3 regions of the Kitasatospora sp. NBC_00374 genome follow, and region 2 is predicted to be linked to each of the others. Evidence: riboswitches for the same ligand, from Rfam matches in the RefSeq annotation. Region 2 holds a riboswitch; each other region holds the start of a gene.
The links. Region 2 has a riboswitch for S-adenosylmethionine ahead of OG871_RS11735 (aminotransferase class V-fold PLP-dependent enzyme). Riboswitches for the same ligand answer to the same signal wherever they lie in the genome.
Positions count from the first base shown of each region.

Region 1 (9,989 bases), 2.1 Mb from region 2:
GGTGGTGAGGAAGAGCGCCGCGATGGAGGCGGCGTTCTGCAGCGCGGAGCGGGTGACCTTGGCCGGGTCGATGATGCCCGCGGCGATGAGGTCGACGTACTCGTTGGTGGCGGCGTTCAGGCCGTGACCGGCGGGGAGGTTGCGCACCTTCTCCACCACGACACCGCCCTCGAGGCCGGCGTTGGTCGCGATCTGCTTGATCGGGGCCTCCAGCGCCACGCGGACGATGTTGGCACCGGTGGCCTCGTCGCCCTCGAGCTCCAGCTTGTCGAACGCGACACTGGCCTGCAGCAGCGCGACGCCACCACCGGCGACGATGCCCTCCTCGACGGCGGCCTTCGCGTTGCGGACGGCGTCCTCGATGCGGTGCTTGCGCTCCTTGAGCTCCACCTCGGTGGCCGCGCCGGCCTTGATGACGGCGACGCCGCCGGCCAGCTTGGCGAGGCGCTCCTGGAGCTTCTCGCGGTCGTAGTCCGAGTCGCTGTTCTCGATCTCGGCACGGATCTGGTTCACGCGGCCGGCGACCTGGTCGCTGTCGCCGCCACCGTCGACGATGGTGGTCTCGTCCTTGGTGATGACCACCTTGCGGGCGGAGCCCAGCAGGTCGACGCCGGCGTTCTCCAGCTTGAGGCCGACCTCCTCGGAGATGACGGTGCCACCGGTGAGGATGGCGATGTCGCCGAGCATGGCCTTGCGGCGGTCACCGAAGCCCGGGGCCTTGACGGCGACGGACTTGAAGGTGCCACGGATCTTGTTCACGACCAGGGTCGACAGGGCCTCGCCCTCGACGTCCTCGGCGATGATGACGAGCGGCTTGCCGCTCTGCATGACCTTCTCCAGCAGCGGGAGCAGGTCCTTGACCGAGCTGATCTTGGAGTTGGCGATCAGGATGTACGGGTCCTCGAAGGACGCCTCCATCCGCTCCAGGTCGGTGGCGAAGTAGGCCGAGATGTAGCCCTTGTCGAAGCGCATGCCCTCGGTGAGCTCGAGCTCCAGACCGAAGGTGTTGCTCTCCTCGACGGTGATGACGCCTTCCTTGCCGACCTTGTCCATCGCCTCGGCGATGAGCTCGCCGATCTGGGTGTCGGCGGCGGAGATGGAGGCGGTGGAGGCGATCTGCTCCTTGGTCTCCACGTCCTTGGCCTGGGCGAGCAGCTGGTCGGAGACGGCCGCGACGGCCTTCTCGATGCCGCGCTTCAGGGCCATCGGGTTGGCGCCGGCCGCGACGTTGCGCAGGCCTTCCTTGACCAGGGCCTGGGCGAGCACGGTGGCGGTGGTGGTGCCGTCACCCGCGACGTCGTCGGTCTTCTTCGCGACCTCCTTGACGAGCTCCGCGCCGATCTTCTCGTAGGGGTCCTCGAGCTCGATCTCCTTGGCGATGGAGACACCGTCGTTGGTGATCGTGGGGGCGCCCCACTTCTTCTCAAGGACGACGTTGCGGCCCTTGGGGCCAAGCGTCACCTTGACGGCGTCGGCAAGCTGGTTCATCCCGCGCTCAAGGCCGCGGCGAGCTTCCTCGTCAAACGCGATGATCTTTGCCATGTGAAGTGGTCCTCCGGGACGCGATCGACTGCATCGGACCGAAGGGTGCCCGCGACGGACGGCCCTGCGAGCGGGGGTCCTGTCCCCTACCGCTCCCGGGAGGCCTCACCGACCCGATCCGTTTGTCACTCTCGTACCGAGAGTGCTAACGCCAATGATTAGCACTCTCGGGTGGCGAGTGCAAGCCCGATCGCGGGGTGTCCCGAACATGGCGGCAGGCCCGCACGGGGATGCCGTACGGGCCTGCTGCCGATGATCTGTGGCCGCCAGCTCGTTGACCGAACCGAGGCTCCACAGGTCGAAGAGGTCACGCAACCAGCGCGCGGACCATGTCCGCCTGCGGACCCTTCTGCCCCTGGGAGATCTCGAACTCGACCCGCTGGCCCTCCTCGAGGGTGCGGTAGCCGTCCATCTGGATCGCGCTGTAGTGGACGAACACGTCCGCACCACCGTCGACCGCGATGAAGCCGTAGCCCTTCTCGGCGTTGAACCACTTGACGGTGCCCTGAGCCATTCCGAACTCCCCTTGTGCTGTGCTGGCCCTTCACGGACCCGCAGGGTGCGGGTCCAGAGGTCTGGAAGGCCGGCCCGGGGAACCCCCCCTGGGCGCAGCCGTGCACGCCGCAGACCACCGCACCGAGGCCCGAAAGGGGAACCGGAACGCGGGTGAATGCGTCGACCGCGGCTGAATGTATCCGGACATGCGCCCTCTGCAACAGGCCCTACTTTTGGGCAAATGCTACGGGCCGCAGGGGATATGACGGGATGAAAGCGGCACTAGTGTGCAATTGACGCCGGACATCGCGGACCAATGCCACAAATCGCCGGAATAATTCTGACGGCGGCCTGACAGTTCGGCGCTGCGCTTCGTCGCACCGGTCTCAGCGAGCGGACAGCCGCTGCGTACCCGACCGGAGGGCGGGGGCGGGCCGACTCGAATCGGCCTCGAATACCCCGGTGTCACGCACTCTATACCCAGCCACGTGGGCAAATGTCCGCCGGCAACGCCGAGAGCCGTCGCCGGGCCCGGAATTTCCGCATTCCGGTCCTGACGACGGCTCAGGGGTGCTAAGCGCACCCGGGAAGAGGGGCGTCCGCCGAGGTCAGCAGCCGCCGGCCACCGCCGGGATGATGGAGACGGCGGCGCCGTCCTTGATCTCGGTCTGCAGGCCGCCGTCGAATCGCACGTCGTCGTCATTGACGTACACGTTGACGAATCGGCGCAGCTGGCCGGCGTCGTCCAGGATCCGGGCCGAGATGCCCGGGTGGTTCTGCTCCAGGTCGCCGATCACCTCGGCCAGGGTGGCGCCCTCGGCGGCCACCTCGGCCGAGCCGCCGGTGTAGGTGCGCAGAATGGTGGGGATGCGGACGGTGGCGCTCATGGGCGTCTACTCCTTGCTGCGGGGTGGTGGGGGGCTCAGACGGAGGCGAGGCCGGCGGCGCGGAAGGACTCCAGGGTCGGCCGGATGGTGGCGGTCAGACCGGCGTCGGAGACCGCGTCCAGGGTCTTCAGGCCGTCGCCGGTGTTGATCGCGACGGTCTCCTTGGACGGGTCCAGCTGTCCGGTCTCGACCAGCTTCTTGAGCACGCCGACGGTGACGCCGCCCGCGGTCTCGGCGAAGATGCCCTCGGTGCGGGCCAGCAGCCTGATCGCCTCGACCACCTCGGCGTCGGTGACGTCCTCGACGGCGCCGCCGGTACGGCGGGCGATGTCCAGCACGTACGGGCCGTCGGCCGGGTTGCCGATCGCCAGCGACTTGGCGATGGTGTCCGGCTTGACCGGGCGGATCACGTCGTGGCCGGCCTTGAAGGCGGCGGAGACCGGGGAGCAGCCCTCGGCCTGGGCGCCGAAGATCCGGTACGGGCGGTCCTCGACCAGGCCGAGCTTGATCAGCTCCTGCAGTCCCTTGTCGATCTTCGTGAGCTGGGAGCCCGAGGCGATCGGGATGACGATCTGCTCCGGCAGCCGCCAGCCGAGCTGCTCGCAGATCTCGTACGCCAGGGTCTTGGAGCCCTCGCCGTAGTACGGGCGGAGGTTGACGTTGACGAAGCCCCAGCCCTCGCCGGCCGGGTCGCCGATCAGCTCGGAGCAGAAGCGGTTCACGTCGTCGTAGTTGCCCTGGATGCCGACCAGCTCGCCGCCGTAGACACCGGCCATCACGACCTTGCCCTGCTCCAGGTCGTGCGGGATGAAAACGCAGGACTTGAAGCCGGCCCGGGCCGCCGCCGCGCCCACCGCGCCCGCCAGGTTGCCGGTCGACGAGCAGGACAGGGTGGTGAAGTCGAAGGCGCGCGCCGCCTCGATGGCGCAGGCGACCACCCGGTCCTTGAAGGAGTGGGTCGGGTTGCCGGAGTCGTCCTTGACGTGCAGCTGGGCGGTGAAGCCGAGCTCGCGGCCGAGGTTGTCGGCCTTCACCAGCGGGGTCCAGCCGGGGTTCAGGTTCGGCTTGGACGCGACGTCGGCCGGGACGGGCAGCAGCGGGGCGTAGCGCCAGATGGAGGCCGGGCCGGACTCGATCCGCTTGCGCAGCTCCTCGGCCTCGTAGGAGCCGAAGTCGTAGGCGATCTCCAGCGGACCGAAGCACTCCACACAGGCGAAGCTCGGGCCGAGCGGGGTGCGGGCGCCGCACTCGCGACAGGACAGCGCGGCGGCGGGGCCGAGGTCGACGACGGCGACAGGGGTAGCGGTAGCCATGATGGCGGAGGCCTCTCTCCTCATCTTCCCCGTGACGCGGGCGCGCCACAGGACGGAATTGGCACCTGTCCCGCCGGGGCCTCGACCTGACGGTCAGTTAGCCGGACGAGAAGGTTGCCGGGACGTCGACGGGCCGTTCCCTCAGTCCCTCTGGATGAGCAATGTGGCGCGCGGCGTTGGAGCCGACAGCGCGTTTGTGGTCGTGCGCGGCGACCCACCCCGACGTGCGAGGGTCGGATCGCATTACCAAGACTGTATCCGAAGGCCCCGGTACCACCCCATGGCGTCCGACACCCGAGACGGCGTCGCCCATTCCGAGGAGCGAGACCTTGCCCGACCAGCCCAGGCCCGACGTGCTGCCCGAGGTGGCGTCCTGGCTGCGCCGCCGCTCCTGGACGGCGGGCGACCGGCCGGTCGCCTCGCTGCTCGCCGCGAAGCGCGCGGCGGGGGCGGCGGGCTCGGTCAGCGTGGTGCTGCCCGCGCTGGACGAGGAGCCGACCGTGGGCGAGATCGTCTCGGCGATCCGCGAGGAGCTGATGGAGCGGCTGCCGCTGGTGGACGAGCTGGTGGTGGTCGACTCCGGCTCGGTGGACCGCACCGCCGAACGGGCCGCGGCCGCCGGGGCGCGGGTGGTGCACCGGGACGAGATACTGCCGCGGCTGCCCGCCGAGCCCGGCAAGGGCGAGGTGCTCTGGCGCTCCCTGCTCGCCACCCGCGGCGCGATCGTCTGCTTCATCGACGCCGACCTGCGCGAGTTCGACCCCGCCTTCGTCACCGGGATCATCGGTCCGCTGCTCACCGATCCGGCAATCCAGCTGGTCAAGGCCATGTACGACCGGCCGCTGGAGACCGAGGGCGCGGTGGTCCCGGCCGGCGGCGGCCGGGTCACCGAGCTCGTCGCCCGCCCGCTGCTCAACCTGCACTGGCCGCAGCTGGCCGGCTTCGTCCAGCCGCTCGGCGGCGAGTACGCGGCCCGCCGCTCCCTGCTGGAGCGGCTGCCGTTCCCGACCGGCTACGGCGTCGAGCTCGGCCTGCTGGTGGACGCCCTGGACACCGTCGGCCTGGACGCGCTGGCCCAGGTCGACGTCGGCGTCCGGCACCACCGCCACCAGGACGGCCAGGCGCTCGGCCGGATGGCCGCCACCATCTACCGCACCGCCCTGGAGCGGCTGGACCGCACCCACCGGCTGAAGGCCGGGGACGGCCTGGTGCACCCGCTGCTCACCCAGTTCTCCCGGGACCCGGTCACCCGGGACTTCACCGCCCACACCCATCCCGTCGGCGCCGTCGAGCGCCCCCCGATGCGGACCGTCCCCGAGTACCGGCGGCTGTTCCCGTGACCGAGCGGCGCGCCCCGGCGCCGTGCTGAGTGGTTTGCACACCGGGTGTCGCGGCAAGCTTGGCAGTATGGCCGATCACGCGTCCGCACGTTCGAATCAGCCCGGCGCCGCCCCGATCCTGGTGGCCTCCAACCGCGGCCCGGTGTCCTTCACCAGCGAGGACGACGGTTCGCTGACCCTGCGCAGAGGGGGTGGCGGCCTGGTCTCCGGCCTCTCCGCGATCGACGACCCGAGTGCCGTCTGGGTCTGCGCCGCCCTCGGCGAGGCCGACCGGACGGCCGCCCGGCAGTCCCCCGACGGCCGCCTCGACCTCGGCGGCTTCGACGTCGGCGGCCAGGCCGTCCGCATGCTGGACATCGATCCCGGCACCTTCGCCCGCGCCTACAACGGTGTGGCCAACTCGACCCTCTGGTTCGTCCACCACCTGCTCTACGACACCCCGGTCTCGCCCACCTTCGACGACCGCTTCCGCCGCGAGTGGGAGTCCTACACCGCCTACAACGCCGCCTTCGCGCAGGCACTGGCCGCCGAGGCCGCCCCGGGCGCCGCCGTCCTGATCCAGGACTACCACCTGTCGCTCGCCCCCGACCTGCTCCGGGCCCTGCGCCCGGACCTGCGGATCGGACACTTCTCGCACACCCCGTGGGCCCCGCCCGAGTACTACCGGATGCTGCCCGACGACGTCGGCGCCGCCGTCCTCACCGGCATCCTGGGCGCCGACCGGGCCGGCTTCCTCACCCGGCGCTGGGCACTGGCCTTCGCCGACTGCTGCGCCGACCTGCTCGGCGCGGAGATCGACCGGGACGCCCTCACCGTGACGCACGCAGGGCGCACCACCCGGCTCGGCGTGCACGGCCTGGGCGCCGACGCCGACTTCCTGCGCGAGCGGGCCCACCGGCCCGACGTCGACGCCCGGCTGGCCTCGCTCAAGGAGGCCGTCGGCGACCGCCGGACCATCGTCCGGGTCGACCGCACCGAGCTCAGCAAGAACATCGTCCGCGGCCTGCTCGCCTACCGGCACCTGCTGCGGACCAGGCCCGACTGGCAGGGCCGGGTGGTGCACATCGCCTTCGCCTACCCGTCCCGGCACGACCTGCCCGAGTACCGCGAGTACACCGCCGCCGTGCAGCGGATCGCGCACGAGATCAACGACGAGTTCGGCACCCCCGCCTGGCAGCCGCTGATCCTGCACGTCAACGACGACTTCCCGCGCTCGCTGGCCGCCTACCGGCTCGCCGACGTCGCCCTGGTCAACCCGATCCGGGACGGCATGAACCTGGTCGCCAAGGAGATCCCGGTGGTCTCCGACCACGGCTGCGCCCTGGTCCTGTCCCGCGAGGCCGGCGCCTTCGCCGAGCTCGCCGAGGACGCGATCACCGTCAACCCGTACGACGTCGTCGCCACCGCCGAGGCCCTCCACCAGGCCCTCACCATGCCGCGGGACGAGCGCGCCGACCGCACCAAGCGGCTGGCCGCGGCGGCCACCGCGCTGCCCCCGCAGCAGTGGTTCCTGGACCAGCTCAACGCCCTCGGCTGAGCCCGGCCGCGAGGGCGGTGAGCAGTTCGACCACGCCGGCCGGGCCGGGGACCACCAGGTCCGCCCGGTCGGCGAGGGCCCGGACCGGGGCCTCGCTCCCGTCCGGGGCGCTGCACACCAGCAGACCGGCCATCCCCTCGGCCCGGCGCCGCTCCACAACCTCGTACGCGGGCAGGTCGCCGAGGTCGTCGCCGGCGTACAGCACCGTCCGCAGCGCCCGCTCGGTGAGGAACGCCGTCAGCGCCGCCCCCTTGTCCACCCCCGGCGGACGCAGCTCCAGCACCATCCGGCCCGGCTCGACCATCAGGCCGTGCGCGGCCGCGAGCTCGCCGAGCGGCCCCCGCAGCAGGTCCAACGCCTCCTGGGGCCGGTCGGTGCGCCGGGTGTGCACGGCCAGCGCCCGGCCCTTGTCCTCGGTCCAGGTACCGGCGGGCGCGCCCGCCCCGGCCAGGACGGCGGGCAGCTCCGCGCGGGCCGTGACCACTCCCGCGGGCGGCTCGGGTGCGGTGATCCGTCCGGTGCGGGCGTCCCAGCGTTCGGCGCCGTAGTGCCCCAGCACGGTCAGGTGCTCCAGGCCCGGGACGCCGGCGAAGCCGCCGTACTCCACCGCGAGCGCGGCGGGCCGCCCGGTCACCACGACCACGGAACCGACCAGCGGCGCCAGCGCGGCGAGCGCGGGCACGACCCCGGGGTGCGCCCGAGCCTGCTCGGGGTCGGCCACGATCGGCGCCAGCGTCCCGTCGAAGTCGAGTCCCACCGCGCCTTCCGCGGGGGCGGCCAGCAGTGCGGCCAGCCCCTCCCGGCCCGCAGCCGTCCGGGGCGTCACGTACTCAGGCATACCCATGCCCACGACCGTACCCAGGCCCGCCCGCCCGACGCGTCCCTGCGCCCGGCGGGCTACCGCGCGTCGCGCCGGGCCTGCCGGATCCGCCGGAGGCGGTTCACCAGCACCGGTGCGTGCGCCAGCGCCTCCGGCCGGTCGAGCAGGGCGTTCAGCAGCTGGTAGTACCGGGTGCCGGAGATGCCCAGCTCCTCCCGGACGGCCCGCTCCTTCGCACCGGCCGTCCGCCAGGCCCGCGCCTCCAGCGCCAGCACCGCGCGATCGCGTTCACTCAGCTCAGCCATGGTCACCTCCGCTTACGAGGTGTCATTCTGCCCGCCCGCCCCGACACACTCTGCGGCCGCCGGTCCGGCCCGTCGGCGGTTAGCGTCGGGATCATGACCAACAGTTTCGCGGTGCACATTCCCGACGCCGAGCTCGAACCCGACCCGCTCGACCCCGCCCAGATCGTCTCCGGCTCCCCCGAGGTGTCCGGCAAGGTGCTCTGGGAGTCCCCGGACGGCAGGCAGATCCGCGGCATCTGGCAGATCACCCCCGGCGTGGTCACCGACACCGAGGCGGACGAGCTGTTCGTCGTGGTCAGCGGCCGGGCCACGATCGAGTTCGAGGGCGGGCCGACGCTGGAGGTCGGTCCAGGTGATCTCGCCGTCCTGCGGGAGGGCGACCGCACCACCTGGACCGTGCACGAGACGCTGCGCAAGGCCTACTCGATCAACCTCTGACCCGCCGGCCGTCAGTGGCCCGCGGCAGCGCGGGCCCGGCCGGCCTCCTGCGCGGCCGAGGCCTGGAGCTCGGCCAGCACGCCCTCGCCGCCCGCCTTCACCGCTCCGCCGATCTTCGTCTTCAGCAGTCCGCTGACCTTGTCCCAGGAGGGGTCGCCGAGCGGGTAGAAGTTGGCGGTCGGCAGGGCGTTCAGGAACTCGGTGAGGTCCGGGTGCTTGCCGCTGCCGATCATCTCGTCCTTGGTGTCCTGGGTGACCGGCAGCAGGTTGTACTGCTCGTCGAACTTGAGCGTGTTCTCCTTCGCGTACACGAAGTTGAGGAACTTCTTGATCTCGGTCTTGTGACCGTTGGCCTTGAAGGCCATCATCCAGTCGGCCACGCCGAGGGTGCTCGGCTTGGCACCGGCCTCCTTTCGCGGGATGGCCGCCGTGCCGTACTCGACCTTCGCCTCGATCGCCTTGGCGACCAGCCCGGGGTGCCCGTTGAGCATGGCGACCTTGCCGGTCGCGAAGTCCGTGAAGGCGGTCTTGCGGTCGACCGTCGACGGGTCCGGGTACGTGAGGTGACGGTCCACCAGATTGGTGCGCAGCCACTTGAAGGTGTCGCGGTTGGGCTGGCTGTCGACGGTGTAGTTGCCGGCGTTGTCGGCCAGCGTGCCGCCGCCGCTCATGGTCCAGATCATCGACTCGCCCTGGGCCTCCTCGGGCCCGAGCGGCAGCGCGTACGGGATGGTGCCGGGCTGCTTGGCCTTGATCAGCTCGGCGTCCTTGCGCAGTTCCTCCCAGGTGGCGGGCGGGCCGCTGATGCCGACCTTCTGGAAGATCGTCTTGTTGTAGACGAAGACCCGGGTGGAGGCGACGAACGGGATGCCGTACTGGCTGCCGAGCACCTGGCCGGCCTTGGCGAACACGTCGATCATGTTGGCCTGGGTGTCGATCGACAGCACCTCCCCGGCGGGGTAGAGCCGGTCGGCGGCGACCTGGTCGGCGTAGCCGCCGGTCTGCACCACGTCGGGGGTCTTGCCGGCGGCGATCAGCTCGGCGACCCGCTTGTCGATGTCGGTCCAGCTGACCACCTCGACCGAGACCTTGAAGCCCGGATTGGTGGCCTCGAAGCGGCTCACCAGGTCGTCCCAGTAATGGGTGGTACTGGTGGCCTCGGTGTCACCGTAGTCGGCGGCGACCAGCCTGAGGGTGACGGGGCCGCCGTCGCCGCTTCCGACCGCTCCGCAGCCGGTGAGCAGGAGGGCTCCGGAGAGGGCCGTCGCGAGGGCCGGGCGACAGGACGTGCGAGTCGGTCTTTGCTGGGCCG
Region 1 covers NZ_CP107964.1:4,765,905-4,775,893, reverse strand. Annotated here, with positions in the region: gene groL (chaperonin GroEL) at 1-1,542, opposite strand, end outside; gene OG871_RS21540 (cold-shock protein) at 1,850-2,056, opposite strand; gene OG871_RS21535 (ubiquitin-like small modifier protein 1) at 2,646-2,924, opposite strand; gene thrC (threonine synthase) at 2,960-4,237, opposite strand; SAM riboswitch class I at 4,255-4,398, opposite strand; gene OG871_RS21525 (glucosyl-3-phosphoglycerate synthase) at 4,591-5,577, shown strand; gene OG871_RS21520 (trehalose-6-phosphate synthase) at 5,645-7,114, shown strand; gene otsB (trehalose-phosphatase) at 7,098-7,958, opposite strand; gene OG871_RS21510 (DUF3263 domain-containing protein) at 8,012-8,239, opposite strand; gene OG871_RS21505 (cupin domain-containing protein) at 8,333-8,677, shown strand; gene OG871_RS21500 (extracellular solute-binding protein) at 8,689-9,989, opposite strand, start outside.
Region 1: another riboswitch for S-adenosylmethionine. It lies ahead of thrC (threonine synthase); the one in region 2 lies ahead of OG871_RS11735 (aminotransferase class V-fold PLP-dependent enzyme).

Region 2 (9,989 bases):
GTCACCCGGGTGGGGCAACGGGCCGGGCGCCGGGGTGCCGTCCGTCCGGGTGCTTCCTACGCTCCGAGTAATCGTCTCGAAGAGCTCGGAGGCAACGATGGGCCGCAGTCGGAGACACACGAACGGACGGACCGCCGCCGCCGCGATACTGCTGCTGGTACCCGTGGCGGCCTGCTCATCGGCGGGTGGGACCAGGGAGGCCAGCACCTTCTCGACGGTGGACGCGGGGCCTCTGGTGCACGCCGCCGCCGACACCGATGTCGATCCCTCGAAGCCGTACACGGTCACCGCGGCGCAGGGCAGCCGGCTGACCGACGTCACGGTGACCGGCCCGGACGGCAAGCAGGTGGCCGGCCGGCTCGCCGACGACCAGGCCAGCTGGCAGACCACCGGCCGGCTGAGGGCCGGGACGCACTACACGGTGCAGATCGCCGCCGACAACGGCAAGGGCGGCCGGGGCGTGACGACCACCGCCTTCACCACCCTGACGGCCCAGAACCTGCTGACCGCAGAGCTCGGCCCGGACTCCTCCGGCAGCGGCATCTACGGTGTCGGCCAGCCGCTCACGGTGAAGCTCTCCGCCCCGGTCAAGGACCCGGCGGGCCGCCAGGAGGTCGAGCGGAGCCTGTCCGTCCGGTCCGAGCCGGCCGCGACCGGGGCCTGGTACTGGGTGGACGACCAGAACCTGCACTTCCGGCCGCAGACCTACTGGCCGGCCAACGCCAAGGTGCAGCTGGTCTTCGACGCGGCCGGCGCACGGATCTCCGACGGCCTCTACGGCGGCGACCGCAGCAGCCTCAGCCTGCGCACCGGCGACCGGGTCGAGGCCGTGGTGGACGCCGGCACCCACCAGCTGACCTTCAAACGCAACGGCGAGCTGGTCAGGACGCTGCCGGTGACCACCGGTAAGCCGGGTTTCGACACCCGCAACGGCGTCAAGGTGGTGCTCGGCCAGGAGCCCCAGGTGCGGATGAGCGGCGAGAGCATAGGCATAGCCGCCGGCAGTTCGGAGTCCTACGACCTGCAGGTCATGTGGGCCACCCGGGTGACCTGGAGCGGCGAGTACGTGCACGCGGCGCCGTGGTCGGTCGGCTCGCAGGGCGTCGCCAACGTCAGCCACGGCTGTACCGGTATGAGTACCGAGAACGCCCACTGGTTCTTCGAGAACACCCGAGTGGGTGACATCGTCCAGGTGGTCAACAGCCTGGGCGACCCGATGGAGCCGTTCGGCAACGGCTTCGGCGACTGGAACGTGTCCTGGGAGGACTGGGTCAAGCACAGCGCCCTGGGCAAGCCGGTGTCCACCTCCGGCACCGCCGACGGCGGCCCGGGCCAGGCCTGGGGCGGGCTGCTGCCCCAGGTGTGACGGCGGAGCGGAGTCAGGCCCCCTGCGGGGCGCGCTCGCCGTAGGCCACGGCGAGCGCGCCCCTGGCCGCCTCCAGTGCCTCCTCCTGGGTGACCCCGAGGCGCAGCGCGTGCCGGGCGTACTCCGCGGCCTTGGCGGCCACCATCCGGTGCGCGGTGTCACCCACCGCGGCGATCAGGGTGCCGCGCCGGCCGTGCGTCTCCACCACCCCGTCCGACTCCAGCTCCCGGTAGGCGCGGGCGACCGTGTTGGCCGCCAGGCCTAGCTCCTCGGCCAGCGCCCGGACGGTGGGCAGCTTCAGCCCGACCGGCAGCTCTCCGCTGTGGGCGAGCTCCGAGATCCGGGCCCGGACCTGCTCGTACGGCGGGACGGGGGAGTCGTGGTCGACGGACAGCTGCACGGGCGCTCCTGACGGTTCGTGGGGCACCATTGTGCCTCCTGGACGGGTACGACGAAGGCCCCTGCGCGGACTGCGCAGGGGCCTTCGTACGGTGGCGATCAGTGCTGATCGGTCAGCACGGGATCAGTGGTGGCCGTGGCCGCTCTCGATCTCGCGGAACTCCTCCGCCGTGGGCTTGACGATCTGGCCGCCCTCGCCGAAGTAGCCCTCGGAGAGCTTGGCGCGGGTCTTGGCCAGGACGCCGGCCTTGCGGGCGACACCGTTCTCGTCGGTCGCCGCGGCGAGCTCGACCGGCTGGTGCTGCTCGTGCGCGGTGAGGGTGTGCAGGTCCTTGGCCGCCAGCGGCGTGTGGACCTCGACGAACTCACCGTGCGGCAGGCGCTTGATGACGCCGCTCTCGCGGCCGTGCAGCACCTTCTCCTTGTCGCGGCGCTGGAGGCCGAGGCACCAGCGCTTGGTGACGAAGAAGACGATGACCGGCACCACGAAGAAGCCGACCCGCACGAAGTACGTGATCGAGTTCAGCGACAGGTGGAAGTGGGTCGCGAACAGGTCGTTGCCACCACCGACCAGCAGGACCAGGTAGAGGCTGATCCAGGCGGCGCCGAGCGCGGTGCGGACCGGGGCGTTGCGCGGGCGGTCCAGGATGTGGTGCTCGCGCTTGTCACCGGTGATCCAGCCCTCGATGAACGGGTACACCGCGATCGCGACCAGGACCAGCGGGAAGATCGCCAGCGGGACCATGACACCCAGGTTGAGGGTGTGGCCGCCCCAGACCGAGATCTCCCAGCCCGGCATGATGCGGATCAGGCCCTCGGAGAAGCCCATGTACCAGTCGGGCTGGGCGTCGGTCGACACCTGGTCCGGACGGTACGGGCCGTACGCCCAGATCGGGTTGATCGTGGCGATCGCCGAGATGGCCGAGATGATGCCGAACACCAGGAAGAAGAAGCCACCGGCCTTGGCCATGTAGACCGGCATCAGCGGCATGCCGACGACGTTCTTCTCGGTCTTGCCCGGGCCCGCCCACTGGGTGTGCTTGTGGTAGAAGACCAGGATCAGGTGCGCCACCAGCAGGCCCAGCATGATGCCCGGGATGAGCAGCACGTGGATGGTGAAGAACCGCGGCACGATGTCGGTGCCGGGGAACTGGCCGCCGAACAGGAACATCTGGATGTACGTGCCGACGATCGGCACCGCCAGGATCGCGCCCTCCATGAACCGGATACCGGTACCCGACAGCAGGTCGTCGGGGAGCGAGTAGCCGAAGAAGCCGTCGAACATGCCGAGCACGAGCAGCAGGAAGCCGAAGACCCAGTTGATCTCACGGGGCTTGCGGAACGCGCCGGTGAAGAAGACGCGCATCATGTGCACGAGCATCGCCGCCACGAAGACCAGCGCGGCCCAGTGGTGGATCTGGCGGATCAGCAGGCCGCCGCGGATCTCGAAGCTGATGTCCATGGTCGAGGCGTAGGCCTCGGACATCCGGATGCCGTCGAGCGGGGTGTACGGGCCGTGGTAGACGACCTCGGCCATGCTCGGCTTGAAGAACAGCGTCAGGTACACACCCGTGAGGATGATGATGATGAAGCTGTAGAGGCAGATCTCGCCGAGCATGAAGGACCAGTGGTCCGGGAAGATCTTGCGCAGGTTGGACTTGGCCAGGGTGTAGATCCCGAGCCGTCCGTCCGCCCAGTCCGCGGCCGCCTCCGCCTTGTTGGCGGGCTTGGCGCGGGTGCTGGCCGGCTTCGAGGCGCTGGAGGTCGCGCCGCTCGTGGTGCTCATCGCTTGCGCTCCCAGAAGCTCGGACCGACGGGCTCGTCGAAGTCGCCGGTGGCGACCAGGAAGCCCTGCTCGTCAGTGGTGATCTTCAGCTGCGGGAGCGGGTGACCGGCCGGGCCGAAGATGACGCGGGCGCCGTCCGCCAGGTCGAAGGTCGACTGGTGGCAGGGGCAGAGTGCGTGGTGGGTCTGCTGCTCGTACAGGCTGATCGGGCAGCCGACGTGGGTGCAGATCTTCGAGTAGGCGAGGATGCCCTCGAAGCCCTTGTCGCGCGACTCGTTGTCCTTGATGTCGTCCGGAGCGATCCGGACCAGCATCAGCGCGTCCTTGGCGATCTGGACCTGGAAGTCCTCCGCCTCCTCCTCCAGGCCCTCGGGCTTGGCGAAGGTCAGCGAGCCGACGATGACGTCCTCGGGCTTCATCGGCTCGTTGGTGTTCACGTTGATCAGCTGGAGCGGCTTCTGGGGGGTCGCCACCTGCCAGCCGGTGTGGTTCAGCTTCTGCTCGGGCATCGGGCCCAGGTCGCGCAGCAGCACGACACCGGACAGCGGCACCAGGGCCATCGAGCCGATCATGGTGTTGCGGATCATCTTGCGGCGGCCGAAGCCGGACTCGGCGGCGCCGGTCCTGAACTGCTCGATGACGTCCGCGCGGACCTCGTCGTCGGCCTCGATCGGGTGACGCTCGGCCGGGATCTCGTGGTCCGACATCAGCGTGCGGGCCCAGTGGACCGCGCCGGCGCCGATGCAGAAGAGCGCCACACCGAGGGTCAGGCCGAGCGCGAAGTTGAGCGCGCTGACGTGACCGAGCGGGAAGATGTAGACGATCTTGTCGATGTCGAAGATCACGTACGAGGCGATGAAGCCGATCGTCGCGAGCATCGAGATCACGAACATCAGCGACACCTGGCGCTCGGCCCGCTTGGCGGCCCGCTCGTCGATGTCGGTGCGTCGCGGCTCGTGGACCGGCAGGCCCGGGTCGGCGAAGGGGTCGTCGTGGACGGCGACCGCGTGGCCGTGGGAGTCGCCGTGCGACTCCGGCAGGTTCTCTTCAGAGATGTCGTGGCTCATGACTTCTTGGCCTTGGTGGTGTGGGCGGCGACCCAGATCGCAACCGCGATGAGCAGACCGAGACCGAAGATCCAGCCGAACAGGCCCTCGGTCACCGGACCGAGGCTGCCCAGGGTCAGGCCACCCGGGTTGGGCTCATCGTTGGTGGTGTGGCGCACGAACGCCACGATCTGCTTCTTCTGCTCCTCCGGCATGGTGGTGTCGGGGAACGAAGGCATGTTCTGCGGGCCGGTCTGCATGGCCTCGTAGATGTGCTTCGCGTCGACGCCCTCCAGCGAGGGCGCGTACTTGCCCTTGGTGAGGGCACCGCCCTGACCGGCGAAGTTGTGGCACTGGGCGCAGTTGGTGCGGAAGAGCTCTCCGCCCTTGGCCACGGCGTCCGCGTCGGTCGCGGTGTACTGCTCCTTGGCCGGCGTCACCGGGCCGGGGCCCAGGGAGGCGACGAAGGCGGCCAGCTGGTCGATCTGGGCCTGGGAGTAGATGTTCTTCTTGGCCGGGACCTGGGCACCGGGCTGCTGCGCGGGCATGCGGCCCGTTCCGACCTGGAAGTCGACCGCGGCGGAACCGACGCCGACCAGGCTCGGACCGTCGGAGCCGCCCTCGCCGTTGAGGCCGTGGCAGGAGGAGCAGCCCAGGGCGAAGAGCTTCTTGCCCTCGTCGATGGCCAGGGACTGCGCGGAGGTGTCGGCCTGGGCCTTCTCGGCCGGCGCGAAAGCGGCGTACAGCCCCCCGGTGGTCGCCAGGGCGAGAAGTAGGACGACCAGCGCCGCCAGTGGGTGGCGCCGTCGTGCGGAGAGCTTTTTCACGGAATAACCCCGGTGTCAGGATCTGGTCGGCTGGTGGCTGCGTCCGGGTGCCTCGGCTGCTCAGGCCGGGCACGGGGACGCGCGGTCGGGTCGGTGCGGCGCGAGCCGAAGGGCAGGCGCAGTCTCCGGCCGGCGGCCAGCGACCTGATCAGCTGGTTACTTGATCAGGTAGATGGTCGCGAACAGGCCGATCCACACGACGTCGACGAAGTGCCAGTAGTACGACACCACGATCGCGGCGGTGGCCTGCTCGTGCGTGAACCGCTTGGCTGCGTACGTCCGTCCCAGGACCAGCAGGAAGGCGATCAGACCACCCGTCACGTGCAGACCGTGGAAGCCGGTGGTCAGGTAGAACACCGTGCCGTACGCGTCGGAGGACAGCGAGAGGCCGTCCTTCTTCACCAGCTCGGTGTACTCGAAGATCTGACCACCGATGAAGATCGCGCCCATCACGAAGGTGATGACGAACCACGACCGGAGCTTCTTCACATCACCGCGCTCGGCGGCGAAGACGCCGAGCTGGCAGGTGAGGGAAGAGAGCACCAGGATCGTGGTGTTCACCGAGGAGAACGGCACGTTGAGCGCGCTCGCCTTCTCGGTCCAGAACTCTGGGCCCTTGACCGAGCGGAGCGTGAAGTACATCGCGAACAGGGCCGCGAAGAACATCAGCTCCGAGCTCAGCCAGACAATGGTTCCGACGCTGACCAGGTTCGGCCTGTTGACCGCTCCGTGCGCGTGTCCGGTTTCTGTTGCTGTTGCTGTCGCCACGACGGACATTATGTCGGTCCCTTATTCCGTCTTCACGTCGGGGGGTCTCCCTCGGAGTGTCCGGTGCGTGCGGTATGCCCCGATGGACTCGGCCCGGCGGCCCCCGGGTGCCGCTCGCTGGGCGTTGTCCGATTTCTGACGGTTGTTCGACGGCCCCGAACCGGGGTCCACCACTCGTCTGCCCGGCGTGTCCCCCGGTGCCCGGCGTTCGTTGGAGGTGTACCGGCAGAGCCGTCCGGGTGGTCCGCGGCGGAGAGGGTGACGCCGTTACGCCCGGGAGGGTGAGTGACGGGCGCGGCGGCTTGAGCGAGATCGCGTCAGGGGCTCACCACGAGGGGTGGGCGGGAGTAGCATCCGAGGTGAACGTGGTCCGGGTCACACCGGGTCGCGCGGAGCCGACACGCACGACACCTATTAATGGGGACGAGCACCCGGGAGCAGGGCCCATGGCGCACACGACCGACGAGACGCTCACCGTTCTCGTCTACAGCGACGACCGCAACACCCGCGAGCAGGTCACCCTGGCGCTGGGCCGCCGGCCCGCCGCCGACCTCCCGGAGATCGAGTACCTGGAGTGCGCGACCACCCCCGCCGTCCTGCGGGCGCTGGAGAAGGGCGGTGTCGACCTCTGCGTGCTGGACGGCGAGGCCGCACCGGCCGGCGGGCTCGGCCTCGGCCGGCAGCTCAAGGACGAGATCTACGGCTGCCCGCCCGTGCTGGTGCTGATCGGGCGCCCGCAGGACTCCTGGCTGGCCGCCTGGAGCCGGGCCGACGCCGCCGTGTCCCACCCGGTCGACCCGGTCGCGCTGGCCGAGTCCGCCGCGACGCTGCTGCGGGCCCGGATCGCCCGGCGGACCCCGGCGCACCGGTAGGCGCGCCGATCCCCACGGCCCCGGTTCGACCGGTCGTCTCAGCAGGAGAGAAGCCGTCCCGAGATTCCGGCGCGCGCCCCGCGCCGCTCGCTAGGCTGACTCCGACCTGATGGTGATGTACCGATGAGAGCTGGAGTCAGCCATGGTGAACGTGCACCCTGCGAACGGCGGCGACGACCCCGCGCAGGTGGTCCGCACCTGGCCGGACGTCCTGACTGCACTGCTGAAGGGGGAGGACCTCGCCCAGGCCGACACCGCCTGGGCGATGGACCGGATCATGACCGGCGAGGCCACCCCGGTGCAGGTGGCCGGCTTCATGGTCGCGCTGCGGGCCAAGGGCGAGACGGTGGCGGAGGTCTCCGGCCTGGTCGACGCGATGTACGCGCACGCCGAGCCATTGCACATCCCCGGCCCGGCGGTGGACATCGTCGGCACCGGCGGCGACCGGGCCAAGACGGTCAACATCTCCACCATGTCGGCGATCGTCGCGGCGGCCGCCGGCGCCAAGGTGGTCAAGCACGGCAACCGGGCCGCCTCCTCGGCCAGCGGCTCCTCCGACGTGCTGGAGCGGCTCGGCATCCGGCTCGACCTGAGCGCGCGCCGGGTCGCCGAGGTGGCCGAGGAGACCGGGCTGACGTTCTGCTTCGCCGCCAAGTTCCACCCCGCCATGCGGCACGCCGCGCAGGCCCGCCGCGACCTCGGGGTGCCGACCGCGTTCAACATCCTCGGCCCGCTGACCAACCCGGCCAAGGTCACCGCGCACGCCATCGGCTGCTTCGACACCCGGCTGGCCGGCCTGATCGCCGGCGTGCTCGCCCGGCGGGGCTCCACCGCCCTGGTCTTCCGCGGTGACGACGGCCTGGACGAGCTGACCATCTCGACCACCTCGCGGATCTGGCTGGTCGACGGGGGCCGCGTCACCGAGAGCTCCTTCGACCCGAGGGAGGTCGGCATCGACCTGGTCGGCCTGGAGGCGCTGCGCGGCGCCGATCCCGAGTACAACGCGGGCGTGGTGCGCCGGCTGCTGGCCGGGGAGCGCGGCCCGGTCCGGGACGCCGTCCTGCTCAACAGCGCCGCCGCGCTGGTCGCCCTCGACCTCACCGACGCCCCGCTCGCCGAGCAGCTCGCGGCCGGCATCGAGCGGACCGCCGCGGCGATCGACTCCGGCGCGGCCGCGGCGACCCTCAAGCACTGGGTCGAGGCCACGGCCCGCGACTGACCGGATCCGACGGGGCCCGCCGGGCAGCCTGCTCGGCGGGCCCCGCCGCGTCCGAATGCCGGAACGGTGTTTGACCACTCTCCGGATGCTGGCCTAGAGTCCGTGCCAGGTCATGAGTGACAGCGACAAGCCCCAGCTTGCTGTCCGGCAACCCTCCGTCCGTGGCGGGGTGCCCTGGGTGAGGACCGGGCCACTCGGCGATCCGTCCGCGTGGCAAGCGCGGACTTCCGGCATCGCACTCCCGGGGTCCTTTCCCAGGAGGAGTGCACCCCGTGACTGTTTCCACCGGTCTCCGCGCCCCGCTCGCCGTCCTCGGCCACGACGTCCAGGTCCCGCTGGTCGGCGGCGAGAAGGTCACCTACGCCGCGCTCGACTACGCCGCCAGCGCCCCCGCCCTGCAGCGGGTCTGGGACGACGTCGCCGCCTACGCCCCCTACTACGGCAGCGTGCACCGCGGGGCCGGCTACCTCTCCCAGCTCTCCACCGACCTGTTCGAGCAGAGCCGCCGTACCGTCGCCGACTTCCTCGACCTGCGCGAGGACGACCAGGTGGTCTTCACCCGGGCCACCACCGACTCGCTCAACCTGCTGGCCGCCGCCGTGCCCGCCGGCACCCGGGTGTTCGCCTTCGAGACCGAGCACCACGCCTCGCTGCTGCCCTGGCGCCGCGAGGGCGTCACCGTCCACTACCTGCGCGCACCCCGCTCGCACGCCGAGGCGGTCGCCGCGCTGGACGCCGCACTGACCGAGCACCCCGACGGGCCGCGGCTGCTGTGCGTCACCGGTGCCTCCAACGTCACCGGCGAGCTGTGGCCGGTCGCCGAGCTCACCGAGACCGCCCACCGGCACGGTGCCCGGATCGTCCTGGACGCCGCGCAGCTGGCCCCGCACCACCGGGTGTCGGTCCGCGAGCTGGACGTCGACTGGATCGCCTTCTCCGGCCACAAGCTCTACGCCCCGTTCGGCGCCGGCGTGCTGGCCGGCCGCAGCGACTGGCTGGACGCGGCCGAGCCGTACCTGGCCGGCGGCGGCGCCAGCCGTACCGTGGCCCGCGAGGCGGACGGCTCGGTGGCCGTCGAGTGGCACCGCGGGCCGTCCCGGCACGAGGCCGGCTCGCCGAACGTGATCGGCGCCTACGCCATCGCCTCCGCCTGCCGGGCGCTCACCGAGGCCGGCTTCGACGCGCTCCAGGCCCGCGAGCAGGAGCTGATCGAGCGGCTGAAGGCCGGACTGGCCGAGATCCCCGAGGTCAGGGTGCTCAGCCTGTTCGGCACCGACGCGGCCCGGGTCGGCGTGCTCTCGTTCGTGGTGCGGGGCTGGAACAGCTCGCACTTCTCGGCCGCGCTCTCCGCCGAGTACGGCATCGGCGTGCGCGACGGCCTGTTCTGCGCCCACCCGCTGGTGCGGACCCTGCTCGGCGGGGAGGAGGCGGCGCCGTCCGAGTGCGGTGCGCCGGAGGCCTCGCTGCCCGGCGAGCGCAGCCTGAACGCGATCCGGGTCAGCTTCGGCGCCGGCACCCCCGACGAGCACCTGGACCGCTTCCTGGGCGCCGTCCGCGAGCTGGTCACCGACGGGGCCCGCTGGAGCTACCGCAACGAGGGCGGCCGCTGCGTGGCGGACGTGCTGTCGCCGGCGCGCGGCTAGCCGCCCGCCGGCCCGCGGACGCTCCGCCCCTGGCTACTCCAGGCCGAGGGCGAAGGCGGCCTC
Region 2 covers NZ_CP107964.1:2,624,361-2,634,349, reverse strand. Annotated here, with positions in the region: gene OG871_RS11775 (Ig-like domain-containing protein) at 218-1,366, shown strand; gene OG871_RS11770 (GntR family transcriptional regulator) at 1,380-1,766, opposite strand; gene OG871_RS11765 (cytochrome bc complex cytochrome b subunit) at 1,890-3,551, opposite strand; gene OG871_RS11760 (Rieske 2Fe-2S domain-containing protein) at 3,548-4,618, opposite strand; gene OG871_RS11755 (c-type cytochrome) at 4,615-5,424, opposite strand; gene OG871_RS11750 (heme-copper oxidase subunit III) at 5,581-6,201, opposite strand; gene OG871_RS11745 (hypothetical protein) at 6,639-7,064, shown strand; gene trpD (anthranilate phosphoribosyltransferase) at 7,207-8,283, shown strand; SAM riboswitch class IV at 8,392-8,509, shown strand; gene OG871_RS11735 (aminotransferase class V-fold PLP-dependent enzyme) at 8,556-9,926, shown strand; gene OG871_RS11730 (Lrp/AsnC ligand binding domain-containing protein) at 9,960-9,989, opposite strand, start outside.

Region 3 (9,989 bases), 1.9 Mb from region 2:
CCCGCTGCCCGGCCCCGAGCCGGTGCTGCCGACCGGCGGCTGACGCCCCGTCCGGACTCCCACCGCGCCGAGGACGGCGGCGCCCGACGCACCCCGCGTCGGGCGCCGCCGTCCTCGTGCCGCCTCCGCACCGGTGGCCAGGGCGCGGGACGGGTCAGGGGCGGGTGTCGCTGTGACCGCACACCCAGGCCAACGCGTCGTGCACGCCCTGGATGTACTCGCGGCCCACCGACGGACGGGTGGCAGCCTCCAGTTGGACCAGGGAGGCGTCCACCTCGGCGGTGAGCGCCTCCAGGCTGGGCACCCCGTCGGCCGCGGCGCCGGTCAGCGGTGCGGAGTGGGCCCGGCCCAGCGCCCAGCGGTAGGCCGCCAGGGCGCCCCGGCGCCGGGCGCCGTCCTCGGCGTCCCGGATCCGGTCGTGTGCCCGCGCCACTTCGGCGGCGGCGCGGACCCCGCTCCGGACGCCGTCAGGAATGACCATGCCGCTCCTCCTCGTTCGCCGGTGTGTCCGCCAGAAGGGGCCGGGGCCGACCCGTGGTGCGGGTCGGCCCCGGCCCCGGTGGCGGAGGGGTCAATGTCCGAGGACGTCCTTCGCGGTGTCCTTGAGCTTCTCCCCGGCCTGCTTGGCGTCGCCCTTGGCCTGGTCGGCCCGGCCCTCCGCTTCGAGGCGCTCGTTGCCGACCGCGCGGCCGGCGGTCTCCTTCGCCTTGCCCTTGAGCTTGTCGGCGGCGTTCTCGGCCTTGTCACTCGTGCCCATGAGGGATCCTCCAGGTTCGGTGTCGTGCGGTGGGTGCGGTGGTGCGGTCCGGTGGGCCTCGGCTCACCGGACCGGCGGGTACCCGCCGAGGTAGTAGCCGCCGACCAGGTCGAAGTAGGCGGGGTCCTCGGTGTGCGTCTCCGGCTGGAATTCCGGTGCGTGCTTGATCTGCTCCCTGGTCCGGTCGACCCAGACCTTCCGCTCCTCGGTGTCGATTCGGGTGACGGTGCCCGCCGGGAGCAGCACCTGCCTGCCGAAGATCCACACCCCGGTGTCGACGACCAGGTACGAGGAGTCGACCTCGACCGAGTGCCGGTCGACCTTGCCGATGTGCCCGTCGGTCGCCTCGACCTTGTAGCCCACCAGGTCGACGCCCTCGAAGCGACCGGCCGTCTCGTGGTAGTTCCAGATCTGCGTGCTCATCCGGTCTTCCTTCCGTCGGTGGTGTCCGTGGGGTGTCCGTGGGGTGTCCGTGGGGCCGCCGACCGGCTGCCGCCGGCGCGGGCCGGTCCCGGCGACCTCACGAACCGCGCCTGCCCCGCCGTCCGGTTCTCACACGGCCCGGTTCTCACGGAACCGGTTCTCACGCCGGCTGCCGCCGGTCGGCGGGCTCGCGCACCGGGCCCTGCTCGGCCCGGTCGGGACGGACCGGGCCGAGCAGGACCCGGCGTTCGTCCTCGCTCAGGCCACCCCACACGCCGTACGGTTCGCGGGCCGCCAGCGCGTAGTCGAGGCACTGCGCGCGGACCGGGCAGCGGGCGCAGACGCGTTTGGCGGCCGCGTCGCGACGGTCGTGCGGGCCGCCGCGCTCGCCGGGCGGGTGGAAGAAGAGGGCGCTGTCCAGCTCGCGGCAGGCGGCGTCCGCCTGCCAGCCCCAGTACAGCTCGAACGGGCCGGGCAGCCGGGATATGTCGGTCATCGGTCCGGACCTCCTCGCGGGATCGGGGAGTGGCCGCGGGTGTCGGGGGCCGCGGTCTCCTGCGCCTGCCCTGGTCACCCCGGTTGAACCGCGTCGGGCCGGGCCGTTCCGCACGGGATCCGCCCGGCGGCGGGATCCGGGGATCCCGCCGCCGGGCGGCGGACGGACGTGCGGTCGGGGCCGGTCAGCCGCGCTGCCAGGCCTCGGCGAGCAGGTCGAACGAACGGACCCGGTCCCGGTGGTCGTGGGTGATCGTGGTGACCAGGAGCTCGTCGGCGCCGGTCGCCTGCCGGAGCACCTCCAGCCGCTCGACGACGGTCCGCGAGGATCCGGCGAACTGGGTCCGGATCCGGTCCTCGACCAGGGCGCGCTGCCCGTCCGTCCACGGGTGGGCGGCGGCCTCCTCGGGGGTGGGGAAGGGGATCGCGCCCTGGCCGGAGCGGATGCTGTGCACCCACAGCCCGTACGGCGAGGCGAGGTGCCGGGCCGTCTCGTCGTCCTCCGCCACCACGACGTCGGCGGAGACCAGCACATACGGCTCGGTCAGCCGCGCGGACGGCCGGAAGGCCTTGCGGTAGGCGGCCACGGCCTCCAGGACGGTGGCGGGGCTGACGTGGTAGTTGGCGGCGAACGGCAGTCCGAGCGCACCCGCCGTCTCGGCGCTGACGCCGGCGCTGCTGCCCAGCACCCACACCTCCAGGTCCGCTCCCTCACCGGGGACGGCGTGCGCCTCGATCCCCTGCGGGGTGCGGTGGTCACCGCGCAGCAGGGCGAGGATGGTGTCCAGCTGCTCGCCGTACTCCACGGGCTCCGACCCCGGGAACTGGACCAGGCCGGTGTAGCGCGCGAACAGCGGCGAGCCGATCAGGCTGCTGAAGTCGTACGGCGCCGGGATGAGCAGGCCTTCGGGGGTGTACCGGGGCTCGGTCGGGCGCACCGCGGGCGGGGCCGCCGGGGCGGGGGTGCCGGGACGGGGTGCCCGGAAGCCGGAGCGGCCGAGGCCCAGGTCGATCCGGCCCGGGTGCAGCGCGTCCAGCACGCCGAACTCCTCGACCACCGACAGGGCGGTGCGGTGGCCCAGCTGGACGGCGCCGGCGCCGACCCGGATCCGCTCGGTGGCGGCCGCGACCAGCTGGATGAGCAGGGCCGGGGCCACCCCGGCGACACCGGTGGTCAGGTGGTGTTCGGCCAGCCAGTACCGCCGGTAGCCGGCGGCCTCGGCCCGCCGGGCCAGGTCGACGGTGTTGCGCAGCGCCTGGCCGGCGGTGGAGCCCGAGCTGATCGGGGCCAGGTCGAGGACGGAGAGCGGGACCCGGCCGGTCATCCGGTGAGCCCCCCGTCGAACGCGGTGCCGCCCGGGGCGGAGGCGGCGGCGGGCCCGGCGGGAGCCACCCCCACCGGGCCCCAGGGCCACGGCGGGTCGGGGATCTCCCGGCGCAGCACCGGGGCGATCTCCGCCTGGAACAGCTCCAGGGAGGCCCGGTGCTCGGCGTCCTGAAGGCCGCCGGCCTCGGCCTGGACGTGCAGCACGGTGTGGCCCAGCTGCTCGTGGTAGCGGTGGACCTTCTCGATGATCTGCTGGGGGCTGCCGATCAGCGCGGAGCTGCGCTCGACGAAGTCCTCCAGGCTGGTGAAGACCGGTTCCAGGCCTGCGCGCCGGTGGAAGGCCAGGTAGCCCTCGAAGACCGGCCGGTAGGCGGCCACCGCCCGCTGCGAGGAGCGGGCGGTGTGGAAGCCGGCCGACCCGGCGCCGACCGTGGCAAGTGCCGGGTCGTGGCCGTAGTGCTCCCAGCGCTCCCGGTAGTGGCGGACGAGTTCGGCGTACGGCTCGATCGGGTTGGTGACGTTGGCGGAGAACAGCGGGTCGCCGTAGCGGGCGGCGAGGTCGACCGACTCCTTGCTGGTCGCGCTGCCGTGCCAGACCCGGATCGGTTGCTGGAGCGGGCGGGGCCACACCTCGGCCTCGGTCAGTTCCGGGCGGAACCGGGCCTTCGCGGTGACCCTGTCCTGGCGCCAGATCTGCCGGAACAGCTCGTAGCTCTCGGCGTTGCGGTCCCACTGGTCCTCGGGGGTGACCTGGAAGAGTTCGCGCTGCGCCGTCCCGTTGCCCTTGCCGATGATCAGGTCGAGGCGGCCGCCGGACAGGTGGTCCAGGGTGGCGTAGTCCTCGGCGGCGCGTACCGGGTCGAGCAGGCTGAGCGTGGTGACGGCGGTGAACAGCCGGATCCGGGAGGTCAGGGCGGCGATGTGGCCGAGCACCACCGGCGGCGAGGAGGAGATGAAGGGCCGCTCGTGGCGCTCGCCGACGCCGAAGCCGTCGAACCCGAGCCGCTCGGCGAGCACGGCGTTGTCGATCACCTCCCGGAAGCGCTCGGTGGTGGGCTTCTGCACGCCCGTGACGGGATCGGGGGCGTGCACGATCAGGGTGATGGCGAGGAACTTCACAGCGTCGGCCCTTCCTTGGTCCTGGTGGCGGGGGCCGCGGGCGGCCGGGTCAGGCCGAGGTGGTCGCGGAGCGTGCCGCCCTCGTACTCGCGCCGGAAGACACCGCGTTCCTGGAGCAGCGGGACGACGGTGTCGGCGAACTCGTCGAGCCCGCCGGGGGTGAGGTGGGGCACGAGGATGAAGCCGTCGCTCGCGTCGGCCTGGACGAAGGTGTCGATGGCGTCCGCGACGGTGGCCGGGGAGCCGACGAAGGTCTGACGGCCGGTGGTCTCGATGACCAGCTCGCGGATCGACAGCCCCTTGGCCTCGGCCAGTTCCCGCCACTCCTTGGCGGTGGCCAGCGGGTCCCTGACCATCCGCACGCTGGCGCGGCCGCGGGCGAGGGTGTGTTCGCCCGGGTCCGGGTCGATCGCCGGGAGCGGGCCGTCGGGGTCGTGGGCGGACAGGTCGCGGTTCCAGACCTGCTCCAGGATCTTGATCGCGGTCTGTCCGCTGACCTGGCTGCGCCGTACCTCGTGGGCCAGTTCGCGGGCCTGGGCGTCGGTGTCGCCGAGCACGAAGGTCGCCGCGGGGAGGATCAGCAGTTCGTCCGGGGTGCGGCCGTGGCGGGCGAGGCGGCCCTTGACGTCGGTGTAGAAGGCCCGGCCGGCGTCGAAGGTGCCGTGCCGGCTGAAGATGGCGTCGGCGGTGGCCGCGGCGAACTCGCGGCCCTCCTCGGAGTCGCCTGCCTGGAAGACCACGGGCCGGCCCTGCGGGCTGCGCGGGACGTTGAACTGCCCGGCTATGTCGAAGTGTTGGTCGTGGTGGCGGAACCGGCCCGCGTCGGGGTCGGGCAGGAACACCCCGGACTGCTGGTCGGCGAGGATCTCGTCGTCGTACCAGGAGTCGAACAGTTCCCCGGCGGTGCGCAGGAACCGCTCGGCGCGCGCGTAGCGGTCCTCCTCGGCGAGGAAGCCGCCGCGTCGGAAGTTCTCGCCGGTGAAGGCGTCCCACGAGGTGACCACGTTCCAGGCGGCGCGGCCGGCCGAGAGGTGGTCGAGGCTGGCGAACTGCCGGGCGACCTCGTAGGGCTCGTTGAAGGTGGAGTTGATGGTGCCGGCCAGGCCGATCCGTTCGGTCACCGCGGCCAGCGCGGTCAGCACGGTGAAGGTGTCGGGGCGGCCGACCACGTCCAGGTCGTAGATCTCGCCGCCCTGTTCGCGCAGGCGCAGCCCCTCGGCGAGGAACAGGAAGTCGAACTTGGCGCGCTCGGCGGTACGGGCGAAGTGGGCGAAGGAGCTGAACTCGATGTGGCTGCCGGCCTGCGGGTCGCTCCAGACGGTGGTGTTGTTGACGCCGGGGAAGTGCGCGGCGAGGTGGATCTGCTTGGGGGGCCTGGCCATGGTGGTGCGTTCCCTCCGGCTCAGGCGCTTGCGGTGCGGGCGGCGTAGCGGTTGGCGGGGCGGGTGAGGCCCAGCAGGCCGCGCAGGGTGTCGGCCTCGTAGGCGCGGCGGAAGGCACCGCGGGCCTGGAGCTCCGGGACGAGACCGCGGGTGATCGCCCTGAGGTCGTGGCCGGTCACCGCGGGGCGCAGCCGGAATCCGGTCAGGCCGGCCCGTTGGCGTTCCTGGAGCAGGTCGGCGAGTTGGGCGGGGGTGCCGGCGAAGATCTCGGCGTCGCTGGTGAGCGGCTCGCCGAGGCGGGCGTCGAGCCGCTCCCGGCGGGCTCGTGCGGTGGCCGGGTCGTCGTCGAGGAGGACCAGCAGGTCGCCGAAGAGGTGCAGGGGCTCCCCGGCCCGGCCGGCCGCCCGCTGCTCGGCACGGATCTCGGCGACGATCGCCGCGGCCCGGTCGGTGTCGTGCGGGGTGACGTAGCCGAGGTCGGCGGAGCGGGCGATCAGCCGGTACGGGACGGTGGCGTGGGCGAGCGCGGTGACGATCGGCTGGCCCTGCGGCGGCCGCGGCGTGACGGACGGGCCGCGGACGGCGAAGTGCCGGCTCTCGAAGTCGATGTGGTGCAGCTTCGCCCGGTCGACGAAGCGGCCGGTGGCCGCGTCCCGGATCTCGGCGTCGTCCTCCCAGCTGTCCCACAGCCGCCGGACGACCTCGACGTGGTCGGCGGCCTCGTCGAAGGTCTCCTCGATCAACTCCTGGACCTGCGGGTCCTGGTGCTGGTCGGGCCGGATCACCGGGAAGGAGCGGCGGCCGAAGTGCGCGGCCTCGTCGGCGCGCAGCGAGGCCTGGACGCGGACGCCGGCCCGGCCGGTGCTGACGTAGTCGAGGGTGGCGATCGCCTTGGAGATATGGAACGGCTCGGTGTGGGTGGTGACCACCGTCGGTACCAGCCCGATGTGCCTGGTCAGCGGGGCCACCCGGGCCGCGGTGAGGACGGCGTCGAGCCGCCCGCGGACCTGGTCGGTGCGGCCGTCCGGCTCACCGTGGCGGGTGCTCTGCAGGGTCAGGGAGTCCTCGAAGGTGACGAAGTCCAGCAGGCCGCGCTCGGCCTCCAGGACGGCGTCGGCCCAGTAGCCGGCGGTGAACAGTTCACGCGGGCGGGCGTCCGGTTCCCGCCAGGAGGCGGGGTGCCAGCCGGTGCCTTCGAGCGCGACGGCAAGGTGGAGCGGCGGGAGGGGGGCGGGTACGGCTGCGGGCATGGCGGAGCTGCCTTCCTGATCGACCGGGAACGGACGCAGTGATCCCTGGGACGGGTGCGTCGACGGGGAGTCAGGTCAGCGGGGACAGAGTGTGCCGGCCACCCTCTGCAGGTCGATGTGCTGGCGTCCGTAGAGGTGGACGCGGGGCCCGCGGGGGTCGAGGGTGACGGTGGCGGCGCGGTCGGGTACGGCACGCACTGCGGTCACCTCCCCGGAGCCCGGACGGGCCTCGGCCGCGTCACGGTTCGCGTTTGCGGAGCCGGTGCGGCTCCGCCTGGTCATCACCTGGAGCACCCCGCCGCGTGGGAGGGTTGCCGGTCAGCAAGCCAGGGCTTGTCGCTGACGCTCGTCACCTGCCTCGACGCTATCCCGCGGGTACCGGCCTGCGCAATGCCCTTCGGGGACGACCGGGCTGAGCGGTCGTCAGGCCGGAGCGGGGCGCCGGTGCGTGATGCTCACGGCTGGGTCAGGTCGCCGCGGCGGCGCGCAGCCGCTCGCGGGGGACGACCGCGACGGCCCGGCCGTCGAGCAGGACCACGACGGCGGGGTGGTCCGGGCCGAGCGCCCGGTACGCCTCGGAGACCGCCCGGCCGATGCCGACCGTCGGCAGCGGTCCGGCGAGGTGGTCGCGGAGCGGATCCCCGGGGCGGGCCCGGCCCTCGGCGAGGGCTGCCTCGATCCCGGCGGCACTGACGGATCCGACGATCTCGGTGGCGCTGATCCCGTGCGGGCGGTCCGGTCGGGCGGCGACCACCGGGGCCACGGCGCAGGCCGCGCCGCGCAGGACGGCCAGCGCCTCGCCGAGCGGGGTGTCCGCGGTCGGCGCGGGCAGGCCCGCGCCGGGGACCGGTGGTGCGTCGAGCAGGGCGCGGACGGTCGGTTCGGTGTCCTCGGGTGTGCGCGGCTCCTCCAGGAAGCCCCAGTCCCGCATCCAGTCGTCGCTGAACACCTTCGAGAGGTAGGAGCGCCCCGAGTCCGGGAGCAGCACGACCACCAGGTCGTCCGGCCCGAGTTCGCGCGCCACCCGCAGGGCGGCCGCCACGGCCGTACCCGAGGACGGGCCGGCCAGCAGGCCCTCCTCGCGGGCCAGCCGACGGGCGGTCAGCAGCGACTCCCGGTCGGGGATCCGCTCGAAGCGGTCCACCACCTCGGGGTGGAACGACTGCGGCCACAGGTCGTCGGTGGTCTCCGGGTGGACGAAGTGGCCGATGCTCTCGACGAAGTAGGGGCTGCCGTCGCCCCCGGCGTAGACCGAGGCCTCTGGGTCCGCGCCGACCACGGTGACCCGGCCGCCGGACACCTTCCTGAGGTGGGCGCCGGTGCCGCTGATGGTGCCGCCGGTACCGATCCCGGCGACGAAGTGGGTCACCCGGCCGCGGGTCTGCTCCCAGATCTCCGGGCCGGTGGTCCGGATGTGCGCGTCGGGGTTGGCCGGGTTGTCGTACTGGTTCGCCAGCCAGGCGCCGGGGATCTCGGCGGCGAGCCGCCGGACGACGTTGAACAGGTGGTCGGGGTGCTGCTTCGGCAGGGCCGCCGGAGCGAGGACGACCTCGGCGCCGTAGGCCCGCAGGATGTCCGACTTCTCCCGGGAGGAGCGGTCGGAGACGCCGACGATCACCCGGTAGCCGCGGCGTCGGCCGACGATCGTCAGACCGATCCCGGTGTTGCCGGAGCTCGCCTCGATGATCGTCCCGCCCGGCCGCAGCAGCCCGTCGCGCTCGGCGGCCAGCACCATGGAGAGCGCGGCGCGGTCCTTGACGCTGCCGCCGATGCCGAGGAACTCCACCTTGGCGTAGATCGGGGCGGCGATACCCTCGCCGAGCCGGGTGAGCCGGAACAGCGGCGTCCCGCCGATCGCGTCGTCGACCGATTCGTAGACCGCCACCGCGGCCTCCTTCCCAGCAGGTCGGAGATTGGTGCGCCCCGCTTGACCGGGAGGGCGGCGGCCCGGTCCGGGGAGCGGGCGCGGCTGCCGCAGTGAAGCTTCCGTCAGGCCGGCCGGCCGGCGCAAGTGGCTGCCCCCGCCGCCGCCCGGCCCGGACGCACGGGTGCGCCGGTGGGGTCGGCCCACCGGCGCACCCGTGTGCCGCGGGGTCAGGACAGCTGACCGCCGTAGTCCGGGAGCTTGAAGGTCCGCTCGGCGTGGCCGCCCACCAGGTCCGTGGTGTTGTTGCCGATGTTCGCGACGATCGTGTAGCCGCTCTTCTCGATCTCCGCGCGCTTGGCAGTCTTGAAGGTCCCGGTCTCCTGGAACAGGTCCACGAAGGAGCGGCCGTACAGGCCGTCGACGGGGTATCCCACGGCCGTCAGGTTGTACCTGGTGATGCAGTCGATGAACCCCGGACGGGCGGTGACGAAGAAGACCTTCACACCGCGGGCGCTCGCGGATCTGACCACGTCCCGGACGGCCTGGATCGCGGGGGTCGGCAGCGCGAAGGAGTAGTCCGTCTCCAGCGAGGTGTTGTCGATGTCCAGGACGATCGCCGGGCGCTCGCCCGCCGGGGCGGACGGCACCCGCACCTTGAGGTAGGCGTCGGCCTGGTCGGCCACGGCCTGGACGTCCTTCAGCCAGGTCGCGTACGGCACGTCGGGCTTGCCGAGCGCCTGCACCGAGGCGGCCGGGGCCGCCGCGGGCTGCGCGGCGACCGCCGGGGCGGTGGCCGTCAGCGCGAGCGTCGCTCCCACGGCGGCCGCGGCGCCGAGGGTCCTGCGGCGATGGCGGAGGTGCTGCATGTCCGTGCTCCTTCATGTCGAGGGTCGGGAGCAGGATGGAGCACCAGGGTTACCCGCGGGTAGCCATAGGACCAAGATTTTTTGTGGATGTCGACACGTTGTCGTCGAAACGCCGTCAGGAGACCGGCCTCCGGGCGGCGTTCCCGGCCCGGCGCGGCGGCTCCGGCGAGCCGCGCCGGCGCGGCGTGCCCTCGGACCGGACCCGCACCGGCCGGCGCGGGCGGATGCGGGTACCGGCGGGGATCAGTCCTGCGTGCCGGGGGCGGAGAAGGTCAGGCCTCGGGCGGCCGGGACCCGGGGAGCCGGACCGGGCGGCGGCGCGTCCTCCTCCGGCGGCTGGAAGACGGCCCGGTCGACCGGCAGCGGCCGGGGAGCCGTCGCCGCCACGGGGGCGTCGGCGGAGGGTTCGGAGAAGTGCAGCCCGAGGGGGGTGCGATCGTCGATCATGTCTCAGTGTCGCACCCCGAACACCCGCGATCCGCCCGACCACCGGTTCGAGGCCG
Region 3 covers NZ_CP107964.1:712,820-722,808, forward strand. Annotated here, with positions in the region: gene OG871_RS03280 (hypothetical protein) at 1-43, shown strand, start outside; gene OG871_RS03285 (hypothetical protein) at 155-481, opposite strand; gene OG871_RS03290 (CsbD family protein) at 572-757, opposite strand; gene OG871_RS03295 (PRC-barrel domain-containing protein) at 821-1,180, opposite strand; gene OG871_RS03300 (WhiB family transcriptional regulator) at 1,341-1,676, opposite strand; gene OG871_RS03305 (LLM class flavin-dependent oxidoreductase) at 1,861-3,000, opposite strand; gene OG871_RS03310 (LLM class flavin-dependent oxidoreductase) at 2,997-4,121, opposite strand; gene OG871_RS03315 (NtaA/DmoA family FMN-dependent monooxygenase) at 4,118-5,503, opposite strand; gene OG871_RS03320 (LLM class flavin-dependent oxidoreductase) at 5,524-6,753, opposite strand; gene OG871_RS03325 (putative leader peptide) at 6,829-6,951, opposite strand; SAM riboswitch class IV at 6,996-7,107, opposite strand; gene OG871_RS03330 (pyridoxal-phosphate dependent enzyme) at 7,220-8,638, opposite strand; gene OG871_RS03335 (HAD family acid phosphatase) at 8,848-9,486, opposite strand; gene OG871_RS03340 (hypothetical protein) at 9,730-9,933, opposite strand.
Region 3: another riboswitch for S-adenosylmethionine. It lies ahead of OG871_RS03325 (putative leader peptide); the one in region 2 lies ahead of OG871_RS11735 (aminotransferase class V-fold PLP-dependent enzyme).